DNA from 2 places in the Hydrogenophaga sp. OTU3427 genome. Region 1 is predicted to be linked to the other one. Evidence: predicted binding sites of a transcription regulator. Region 1 holds the regulator's gene; the other holds the start of a gene.
The links. The regulator sigma-54, encoded in region 1, starts transcription at its own class of promoters, with help from an activator protein. The targets are predictions, from matches to a motif close to TGGCANGNAANCTGCTTT.
Positions count from the first base shown of each region.

Region 1 (5,413 bases):
TCGCCCGACTCGCCGCCATCGGCCAGCTGGGCGCTTTCGCGTCCGCCGGTGTGACCGCCGTCGCGGCGCTGCTCACGCCCTTGCGCGCGGTCGGCCGCGCGGGTGCCGGCCACACCAGCCGCGGCGATGCGCTCGCCATACGGCGGGTTGAGCAGCATCACGCCGGGGGTGTCGGTGGGCGGCATGCGTTGCAGGGCGTCACCGCCGCGCAGCTCGATGGCCTGGGCCACGCCGGCACGCTGGGCGTTGCGCTGCGCGAAGTCGACCATGCGAAAGGCCACGTCGCTGCCGAAGATGAAGGGTTTCTGCCCCTGCGGCCAGGGCTTTTGCGCCGCCTGGGCCTGGGCCTTGATGCCCTGCCACACGTGCGACTGGAAGGGCAGCAGCTTCTCGAAGGCAAACCGGCGCGTGCTGCCGGGCGCGATGTTCAGCGCCATTTGCGCCGCCTCGATCAGCACCGTGCCACTGCCGCAGCAGGGGTCGTACAGCGGTTGGGCCGCGCCCTGGCTGCCGTCCCAGCCGGTGGCGGCGATCATGGCCGCGGCCAGGGTTTCCTTCAAGGGCGCGTCGCCCTTGTCCTCGCGCCAGCCGCGCTTGAACAGCGGCTCGCCCGAGGTGTCGATGTAGATCGAGCAGTGGCTCTCGGTCAGGTGGGCGAAGACCCGCACGTCGGGCCAGGTGGTGTCGATGTTGGGGCGCTCGCCGGTCTTGTGGCGCAGGCGGTCGCAGACGGCGTCCTTCACCCGCAGGGCGGCGAAGTTCAGGCTCTTGAGCGGGCTGTGCTGGGCCGTGATCTCGACCTTGAGCGTGTGCCGCGGCGTCATCCAGATTTCCCAGGCCACGTCGCAGGCGGTGGCGTAGATGTCGTCTTCGCTGCGGTAGGGCTGGTAGGCCAGTTCCACCAGCACCCGCTGGGCCAGGCGGCTGTGCAGGTTGAGCAGCATGGCGTCGCGCCAGCTGGCCTTGATCAACACGCCGCCGCGCGAGCGCGACATGTCGGCATCTGCCACACCGACGATGCGTTTCACCTCGGCGGCGAGGAAGTCCTCCACGCCGGCGGCGCAGGGCAGAAAAAGCGTCAGTTGGTTCATGTGTACCTTTCGATCCGCCGCCGGACCGCCTCTGGGCGGATCGGGCCCCCGGGGGTCATCGTTTTCTCAGATTGGCCGGCGCAATGCGCAGCGCCTCGCGGTATTTGGCCACCGTGCGGCGGGCGCATTCGATGCCTTGCTCCTTGAGCATCTCGGACAGCTGGTTGTCCGACAGCGGCTTGGCCAGGTCTTCCGAGGCCACGAACTGCTTGATCAGCGCGCGCACGGCGGTGCTGGAGGCGTTGCCGCCGGTCTCGGTGCCCAGGCTGGAGCCGAAGAAGTACTTGAGCTCGTAGGTGCCGAAGGGCGTGGCCATGTACTTGGCGGTGGTCACGCGGCTGATGGTGGACTCGTGCAGGCCCAGCTCGTCGGCGATCTCGCGCAGCACCAGCGGGCGCATGGCGAGTTCGCCGTGCATGAAGAAGTTGCGCTGGCGCTCGACGATGGCGCTGGACACGCGCAGGATGGTGTCGAAGCGCTGCTGGATGTTCTTGATGAACCAGCGCGCCTCCTGCAGCCGCTGCTGCATGCCGGCCGCGCCTTCGCCTTTTTCGCCGCGGCCCTGGCGCAGGGCGTTGGCGTAGATGTCGTGCACCCGCAGGCGCGGCATCACGTCGGGGTTGAGCTGGACCTTGAAGCCGCGCCCGGCCTTGGTGACGATGACGTCGGGCAAGATGGCGTTGCGCTCCACGTTGACGAAACGCCGGCCCGGCTTGGGCTCCAGGTGGCCGATCAGTGCCAGGCCCTCGCGCACCACGGCCTCGTCGAGCCGGCAGGCGGCGGCCAGGCGTTTGGTGTCGCGGCGGGCCAGCAGGTCCAGCGGCTGGGCGCACATGGCCAGCGCGGCCTGGGCGGCCGGGCTGTTGCGCAGCTCCTCGATCTGCAGGCGCAGGCATTCGGCCAGATCGCGCGCGCCCACGCCGGCCGGGTCCATGTGCTGCAGCCAGTGCAGCGCCAGGTTGAGCGCCTGTTCGGTGGCTTCGCGGGCCTCCAGGTCGTCGCCGGCCAGCGCGGCGGCCAGGTCGGCGATGGGCTCGTCCAGGTAGCCGTCGTCGTTGAGCGACTCGATCAGGAAGTACAGCGCCGCGCGCTCTTCCTCGTTGAGCCGCAGGCCCAGCGCCTGCTGGTGCAGGTGGGCCTGAAGGCTGATGTGTTCGCTGGCGAGCTCGGCGGCGCTGGCGGTTTCCTCGTCGTGCGGGTCGTTGCGGTTGCGGGGCGCGGCCTCGCCGCCCCACTCGCCGTCGTCGGGCGTGAAGGAGACGGTGCCGTCGCCTTCCCAGTCGGGTTCGCTGCCGCCGACTTCTTCGCTGAAGTCATCGCCTTCGCTGCTGGAACTGTTGCTGCTGCTGGCGTTGTCCGCGCTCCATTCGCTGACCAGATCGCCGGTGCTCACCGGCGCGTCCACCGCGTCGACGCCAAAGGCCTCGCGCTCGGCCACTTCCTCGCTGCGTTCCAGAAAGGGGTTCTCGTCGAGCATCTGCTCGACCTCCTGCGCCATCTCCAGCGTGGAGAGCTGCAGCAGCCGGATGGACTGCTGCAGCTGCGGGGTCAGCGACAGGTGTTGGGAGACACGAAGCGAGAGGCTTTGTTTCATGCCGCTCACATTCGGAAGTGTTCGCCGAGGTAAACCCTTCTGACGTCGGCATTCTCGACAATTTCCCCCGGCGTGCCCCGGGCCAGCACGCGGCCCTCGTTGATGATGTAGGCGTGGTCGCAGATGCCCAGGGTTTCGCGCACGTTGTGGTCGGTGATCAGCACGCCGATGCCACGCGATTTGAGGAAGCCGATGATGCGCTGGATCTCGATCACGGCGATCGGGTCGATGCCGGCGAAAGGCTCGTCCAGCAGGATGAAACGCGGGTTGCTGGCCAGGGCTCGGGCGATCTCCACCCGGCGGCGTTCACCGCCCGACAGGGCCGGTGCCGGCGAGGAGCGCAGGTGCGAGACGTGCAGGTCCTCGAGCAGTTCCGTGAGGCGCTGCTCCAGCGCCGCGTGGGTGTAGGGCTTGCCCGTGGCCGGGTCGGTCTGCAGCTCCAGCACGGCACGCACGTTGTCTTCCACGCTGAGCTTGCGGAAGATGGACGCTTCCTGCGGCAGGTAGCCCAGGCCCAGGCGCGCGCGGCGATGGATGGGCAGGCGCTCCACGGCCTGGCCGTCGAGGGAAATCTGCCCGGCGTCGGCCCGCACCAGGCCCACGATCATGTAGAAGGAGGTGGTCTTGCCGGCGCCGTTGGGCCCCAGCAGGCCCACCACCTCGCCTTCGTCCACCGCCAGCGACACGTCCTTGACCACCTTGCGGCTGCCATAGGCTTTTTGCAGGCCACGCGCTTCCAGCCGGCGTTTGATGGCCGGCGTGGCGGGGTGGGTGGCGAGCGGGACGGCGGCGCTCACCGCTTGCCCTCGCCCAGGGCCGGTGTGGCTTTGAGGTCGGGGGCGGGCGCGGTCACCGGGGCCGGGCCGCTGGTGTCGCCCTTGGGCACGGGGGTGAGCATGGCGCGCACGCGCCCGCTCGGGTTGGCGGGGGTGCGCGCGGCCGCGCCGCCGTCGACCGTGAACACGTCGGCGTTGTTGTCGTACACGATGGTGTTGCCCGCGGTCTCGTCGTTGAGGCTCGCGCCCCGGTAGCGGCGCAGCACGGCGCGGCCGATGAAGCGCACCGTGTCGGCCTGGCTGTCGTATTCGATGCGGTCGGCCACGCCTTCGATGTATTCGTCCACCACGTCGCGCTTCTGCCGGAAGAAGGCCTGGGTGCTGGTGTTGCCCAGCACGGTGCCGAACTGCTGGCCCTGCGGTCCCTGGCGCACCTCGATCTGCTGGCCACGGATCACGATGCTGCCCTTGTTGACCACCACGTTGCCGGTGAAGACGCTGGTCTGGCGGCCATCCTCATGGCGCAGGCTGTCGGCCTCCACATTCATGGGCTGGTTGCGGTCTGCCTTGGCGGCCAGGGCCGCGGCACCGGACAGCAAGCCCATGGCCAGCAGGCCGGCCTGGCAGGTGCGGGTAAACGTGGTGCGGGTCATCGGCGTGTAGGGCATGGAAATTGCATGGCATTGTAAGCGTGCACTTTGCCGTGTGCGCTCCGGGCCGGGCACAAAAAAGCCCGCTGGATCGCAGCGGGCTTTGGGGGACGGCGCCAAGGGCGCTTATTTCGCGCTTCGCGACTGGGCAATCAGGTGCTCGGCCACTTGCAGCGTGCGCGGCATGTTCTGCGCCAGCGAACCCGAGGTGAAGTATTTGCCGGCGATGCCCAGCGAGGGCACGCCGTCCACCTGGTAGGCGTCCTGCAGCTGGCTGGCGCGGCGGGCCTTGCCCGCGACGCCGAAGGCGTTGTAGACCTCCAGGAACTTGGCCCGGTCCACGCCCTGCTTGGCGATCCAGTCGGCGATCTGCTCCTGGGTCGTCAGGCGCTGCTTTTCGGTGTGGATGGCGTGGAACACCTTGCGGTGCAGTTCCTCGACCTTGCCCAGGGCTTCCAGCGCGTAGTACAGGCGCTGCTGGGGCACGAAGTCGTCGCGGAAGGCCACCGGCGCGCGCTTGACCACCACGTGGGCCGGCTGCTTCTTGGCCCAGGCGTCAAACGTGGGCTCGAAGGCGTTGCAGTGGGGGCAGCTGTACCAGAAGAACTCGATCACCTCGACCTTGTCGGCCGGGGCGTCGACCGGGGCCGGGCGGCTGAGCTTGAGGTAGTCGGTGCCTTCCTTGAAGGCGGTCTGTGCCTGGGTCTGGGCGGTGCCCAGCAGGCCCGTGGTGGCGGTGCCGGCCATCAGCACAGCTTGGGTGAAATCACGACGTTGCATTTTTCAACAATCTCCTTGCCATAACGGCGGTTGCCTCCCATGGAGCGCCGCACCGCAGCAAAAGTTCAAAAAAGCGTGAACGGCGGCGGGTCGGCGCTTCAGCGCTGCACACGCACCAGGGCCGCGTCGATGTTGTTGCCGGCCAGCTTGGCCTGGGTCGCATCGGCGTCGGCCTTGGCGCGGTGGGGGCCGGTGCGCACCCGGTAGACGGTCTGGCCGGCCTGTTCGCGTTCGCTGATCTTGGCATCGAAACCCAGCATGGCCAGTTTGGCGCGCTGGGCCTCGGCGTCGGCCGCGGTGCGGAAGGCCCCGGCCTGTACGAAGTAGACAAACGGATCGGCTTCGGTCCCGGCGGTGGCCGGCGCGGCCGTCGCCGGGGCCGCCGCTGTCTGGGTGCGGCTGCGCGCCAGATCGCCCAGCGGATCGGCCGAGGCGGCAGGCTGTTTGACCGCTTCCGGCTTGACGGCCGGTGTGGGCGCCACGGGGGCGGGTTTGCCTTCGGACTTCACCGCGCCCTCGGTC
Region 1 is NZ_JASATI010000011.1:26,888-32,300, reverse strand. Features, by position in the region: gene AAHB17_RS08870 (THUMP domain-containing class I SAM-dependent RNA methyltransferase) at 1-1,091, opposite strand, end outside; gene AAHB17_RS08865 (RNA polymerase factor sigma-54) at 1,147-2,685, opposite strand; gene lptB (LPS export ABC transporter ATP-binding protein) at 2,691-3,482, opposite strand; gene lptA (lipopolysaccharide transport periplasmic protein LptA) at 3,479-4,129, opposite strand; gene AAHB17_RS08850 (thiol:disulfide interchange protein DsbA/DsbL) at 4,238-4,891, opposite strand; gene AAHB17_RS08845 (SPOR domain-containing protein) at 4,990-5,413, opposite strand, start outside.

Region 2 (5,413 bases), on a different contig from region 1:
AGGCGATGTTGTCGATGGTGCGCATCCACGGAAACATGGCCTCGCGGTAGTTCTGGAACACGTAGCCGATCTTGGTGTCCTTCAGGCTCTTGCCGTCGAACAGGATCTCGCCCGCGTCGATCGGGATCAGGCCGGCGATCATGTTGATCAGCGTGCTCTTGCCGCAGCCGTTGGGGCCGAACACCGAGACGATCTTGTGCTTGGGGATGTCGAGGTCGAAGTTCTCGTACAGCGGCCAGCCGGCGAAGTACTTGGTCAGGCCACGGATGGTGATGTGGGTGCCGGCCGGGCCGGGCTGGAAGGCCGGCGCGGGCACGTCGGCAAACACGGGGGCGTTCAGGACTTCGCTCATCTTCCACTCCAGTGCACGATGCGGCGTTCAACGACGAGAAACAGCACGTTCAAGGCATAGCCCAGCGCGCCGGCCGCCAGGATGGAGGCGTACATGTCCTTGACGTTCATGACCTGCTGGGCATTGATGATGCGGTTGCCCAGGCCGCTGTCGGCACCGATGAACATCTCGGCCACGATGACGATGACCAGGGCCATGGACACCGCCGAGCGCAGGCCCACGAAGCTGGGCTGCAGGCTCTCCCACAACAACACGTCGCGGAACACCTGCCAGCGCGTCGCACCCATGACCCGGGCCGCCATCACCCTCTGCTTGCGCGCGTTGATGACACCGTAGGCGCTGTTGAAGACCACGATCAGCAGGGCCCCGAAGGCGGCGATGGCGACCTTGTTGATGTCGGACACGCCGAAGATCATGAGGAACAGCGGGATCAGGGCCGACGAGGGGGTGGAGCGGAAGAAGTCGATCAGGAACTCGACGCTGCGGTAGGCGCGCTCGTTGCTGCCCAGCAGCACGCCCAGGGGCATGCCGAGAACGGCGGCGATCAGGAAGGCCTGCACGGTGCGCCAGACCGTGACGGCGAAGTCGCCCAGCAGCGGGCCCCCGGCCAGGCCGTTGACCAGGGCGCCCAGCGCCGCCAGTGGTGGCGGCAGCAGGATGGGCTTGATGAACCCCAGGCGCACCACCAGGTCCCAGACAATGAACAACACCACCGGCCCCACGAAGGGCAAGGCGCGGCTCCAGTCGGTGCGGCGTGTGGCCGCGGTGGCGGGCGCGCCGGACACCACGGGCGGCACCCAGGGTTTGCCCACATCGGTGGGGAGGGCAGAAGGGGCGCGCATGGGGGTCAGCCCTTGTAGAGCATGGAGTCAACCATCAGGCGCGAGGCAAAGATGCCTTTTTCCGAGAACAGGTCGAAGAACTTCTGGAAGTGCGCGATGTCGGCCGGCGTGAATTCGCTGTACATCGTGTACGCGGCCAGCGGAACCTCGCCGGTGAGCGGGCCCTCGATGGCGGTGTAGCCCTTGAGGTGCTGGCGCGCGTCGGCGGCCTTGGTGCGGACAAACTCCACCCCCTTGCCGTAGGCGGACACAAAACGCTTGGCGGCGTCCGGGTTGGCCTTGATGTAGCTGGCCGTGAGCGAGGCGGAGCCCCCGAACCACGGGGCCATCGGGTCGCCCAGGATGTAGCGCGCGATGACGCCGGCTTCCAGCATGCGGGTGCTGCCGTTGAGGCGGCCGATGGTGCCGGTGGGCTCCAGCGTGTAGCAGCCGTCCACCTGGCCCGCGGCCAGCGCCGCCACGTGCTGGCCGATGGGCAGTTCGACCACGGTGGCCCCGCTGGCACCGGCGCGCTCCAGCACGGTCTTGGCCAGGGTGACGTTCTGGATGCCGGGGCCCGAGGCGACCCTTTTGCCCTTGAGGTCGGCGATGGCCTTGGCCGTGCTGGCGGCGGGCACCAGCACCTGGTCGAGCACGTTCCTGGCGTTGCTGGGGTTGGAGCAGAAGATCTTGAAGCTGCCTGGGGCCGCGATTTCGCCGATGGCGATGTTGGCCGAGCCGGTGCCGTTGGCGCTGGCATCGCAGCGGCCGGCCAGCATGGCCTCCATGATCTGCTGGGCACCCGCGTAGCGCTGCACTTCGACGTCGATGCCGGCGGCCTTGAAGAAGCCCAGCTCCACCGCCGAGTAGAACGGCAGGCCGGCCGCGATGGGCCAGTAGCCGACACGGATCTTGGCGGGCGCCTGCGCGCGCACCAGGGCGGGCGCGCCCAGGGCGGCCACGGCCAGGCCGGTGGCCTGGAGTATCTGGCGGCGGGTGGTCGTTGACGGGGTCGATGTCATGGCGGACTCCTGCAGGTTGAGATAAAGAAGGAACGGGTGTTCAGGCGGGGGTGGACGGGCGGGCCTTGAGTTCGGCGATGTAGGCGCGCCAGCCGCCGAAGTGGCTGATGTCCTGGGCCTGGGCCAGCGCATAGGGCTCGCAGATGAAGCCCAGTACCGCGCTGCCGTCTTCCAGGCTGAGCGTGCCCATGCCCAGCGGCGCCGGGATCAGGGCCACGAAGCTGCCCAGGCGGCTGGCCGGCAGCGACCAGACTTCCAGTGCGATGGCCGCGCCCTGGCCTGGCGCCACGCGCAGCAGCCCGGGCTTGGGCGGCACGGTGCCGGGCAAGGCGAACAGCCGGTAGTCGGGGGTGGTGCGGGTCTGGCGCAGCAGCACCGCGCCGCGCTCGGTCAGCTGGGTGTTGAGCGGCATGCCCGACAGGTGGGCGCCCACCACGGCCACCTGCACCAGGGGCTCGGACACCGGCATCGCCAGGGGCTGGGGCGCCGGCAGCGGCAGGCCGGTGACCCCTTGTTGCAGACCGGTGGCGTGGTGGTAGCGCTGGCCCAGGTCGAGCAGCGGCCAGTCGGCGCCGGCGGGCGCGATCAGGGTGACGCCAAAGGGCAGGCCGTCGGGGCGCATGGTGCTGGGCACGGCGATGGCGGCGTAGTCCAGCAAGTTGACGAAGTTGGTGTATTCACCCAGCTCGCGGTTCAGGCGCACCGGATCGGCCAGCATGTCGGCCATGCGGGGATGGGTGGGCGCGGTGGGCACCAGCAGCACGTCGATCTGAGTCCACATGGGCCTGGCACGCTGTGCCAGCGCGCGCAAGGCGGTCTGGGCCTCGAACACGTCGGCCGCCGTGTAGCGCCGGCCGCTGGCGATGATGCCGCGCACCGGCTCCATGACCTGGTCTTCGTGGGCGTCGAAGAACGGCCGGATGGCGGCGTAGCGCTCGGCCACCAGTGCGCTGTCGTAGAGCAGGCTGGCTGCCTCGCGCAGCGGTGTGTAGTCGATGGGAACGGCCACGCCGCCCAGGGCTTCCATCTGGCGCACCGCCTGTTGGAAGGCCGCCTCGTTCAGGGTGTCGCCAAAAAATCGGAGTTCGTGGGGAACGCCGAAGCGCCAGCCCGTGTCCCATCGCGCCGTGCGCGGGGGCAACTCGCGGGCATAGGGGTCGGTCGGGTCGTGCGCGGCGGCGGCCTGGAACACCCGAGCGGCCGTGGCCACGGTGCGGGCGAAGACGGAGACGCAGTCCACGCTCTGTGCCGCCGGCAAGACGCCCCGGGCGCTGATCAGGCCCTTGCTGGGTTTGAAGCCGACGATGTTGTTCAGCCCGGCCGGCACGCGGCCCGAGCCCGCGGTGTCGGTGCCCAGCGCGAAGTCCACCTGGCCGCTGGCCACCACCACGGCCGAGCCCGAACTGGAGCCGCCCGAGACCAGGCGGGTGTCAAAGCTGTTGGGCACGGCGCCATAGGGCGAGCGGGTGCCGTTGAGCCCGCAGGCGAACTGGTCGAGGTTGGTTTTGCCGCACAGGTGCGCACCAGCGTCGAGCAGGCGCTGCACCACGGTGGCGTGGGCGGCGGGTGTGTGGGCGAAGGCCGGACAGGCCGCGGTGGTGGGCAGGCCGGCCACGTCGATGTTGTCCTTGACCGCGAATCTCATGCCGCTCAAGGCCCCGTCGCCTCCCGCCAGGGGCTCGGGCAGGCGCGTGATCCACGCGCAAGCCAGGGGGTCGGCGGTTTCGTTCGATGGGGCTGCGGTGGTGGGAACCATTGTTGTGCGTCCTATCTTGGATACAAGAACGGATGCAAAAGATGTGCCACCTGCCGATGTGGCCGGTACCGCTTGCCCGCTGACCACCCCCGGCCCGCCCGGACGGGGCACGGAGGGTCACGCGTGCCGGGTGGCCTGGGCGTGGTCGATGGGCGCGGCGCGCCGTGCGGCGGCCAGGCCCACCAGGGCGAGCACGACGGCCGTGGCGACAGCTGCCGCCGCGACGAGGAAGGTGAGGCCCAGTCCCGCTGCCAAGGCCTGGGGGTCCGCGGTGGCGATCTGGCGGGTCGAGGCGCCGGCGTGGAACACGGCGCCCATGACCGATGCCCCGGTGATGAGCCCCAGGTTGCGTGCCAGGTTGAGCAGGCCGGACACCAGGCCACGCTGGTCGGGGCTCGCGCTGGCCATCACGGTGGTGTTGTTGGCGGCCTGGAAGGCGGCGTAGCCGGACGTGATGAGGGCGAGCGTGCCCGCGTACCCGGCAACCCCCCAGGCCGATGAAGCAGTGGGCAGCGCGGCCGTCCCGGCCAGCATGGTGGCCAAGCCAGCGAGCCCGACCTGGTGCGGGCCCACGCGGTCCACCCAACGGCCCGCCGGCAGGCCGGCGATGGCCGCCACGGCCGGCCCGACCGACATCACCAGGCCCGTGCGCACCGCGTCCAGCCCGAGCACGCCGCCCAGGTAGAAGGGCCCCACCACCAGCGTCGCCATCACCACCGTGGTGACCAGGGCGCTCGTGACGAAACCCGTCCCGGTGACGGGGTGCCGGAACAGCGCCGGCCGCACCAGCGGCGCCGCCACCCGGCCCTCGGCAACGACAAACGCCCCCGCGCCCAGCGCGGCCGTGAGCAGCAGCCCGATGTGGAGGGCGCCGAAGCGGCCCTGCCCCAGCGTCATCGACAGCGCGTAGGCGGTCAGACTCAGGGTGAGCAGCACCGTGCCGAGGGGATCGAAACGCACCTTCCCGGGCTCGGCCGGAAGGCGGTCCGGCGACAGGTGGCGATGCGCCAGCACGAAGGCCACGGCCCCCAGCGGCAGGTTGATCCAGAAAACGGCTTGCCAGCCAACAGCCCCGATCAGCAGCCCACCCAGGGTCGGCCCCAGGGCGGTGCCCACGGCGGACACGGTGCCCAGCAGGCCCATGGCGCCGCCGGCCTTGTCCTTGGGCACCACCTCGCTGACCAGTGCCATGGCCAGCGCCATCATGAGGGCGGCGCCCACGCCCTGCCCCACCCGCGCGGCGATCAGTTGCCAGAGGGACACCGATGCGCCGCCAGCCAGGGACGCCAGGGTGAAGATGACCAAGCCGAGCAACAGGAGGCGCCGACGGCCCAACAGGTCGCCCAGGCGGCCGACCGTGGTGACCAGCGCGGTGATGGTCAACAGGTAGGCGATGACCACCCATTGCACCGCCTGGAACGGCGCCGTGAAAACTTGCGTCAAGGTGGGCAAGGCGACGTTG
Region 2 is NZ_JASATI010000012.1:43,372-48,784, reverse strand. Features, by position in the region: gene AAHB17_RS09570 (ABC transporter ATP-binding protein) at 1-352, opposite strand, end outside; gene AAHB17_RS09565 (ABC transporter permease) at 349-1,194, opposite strand; gene AAHB17_RS09560 (ABC transporter substrate-binding protein) at 1,200-2,195, opposite strand; gene atzF (allophanate hydrolase) at 2,236-3,951, opposite strand; gene AAHB17_RS09550 (MFS transporter) at 4,069-5,413, opposite strand, start outside.
Region 2: atzF (allophanate hydrolase) is a predicted target of sigma-54. The motif match lies at 3,983-4,000, and genes of this name have one in related genera.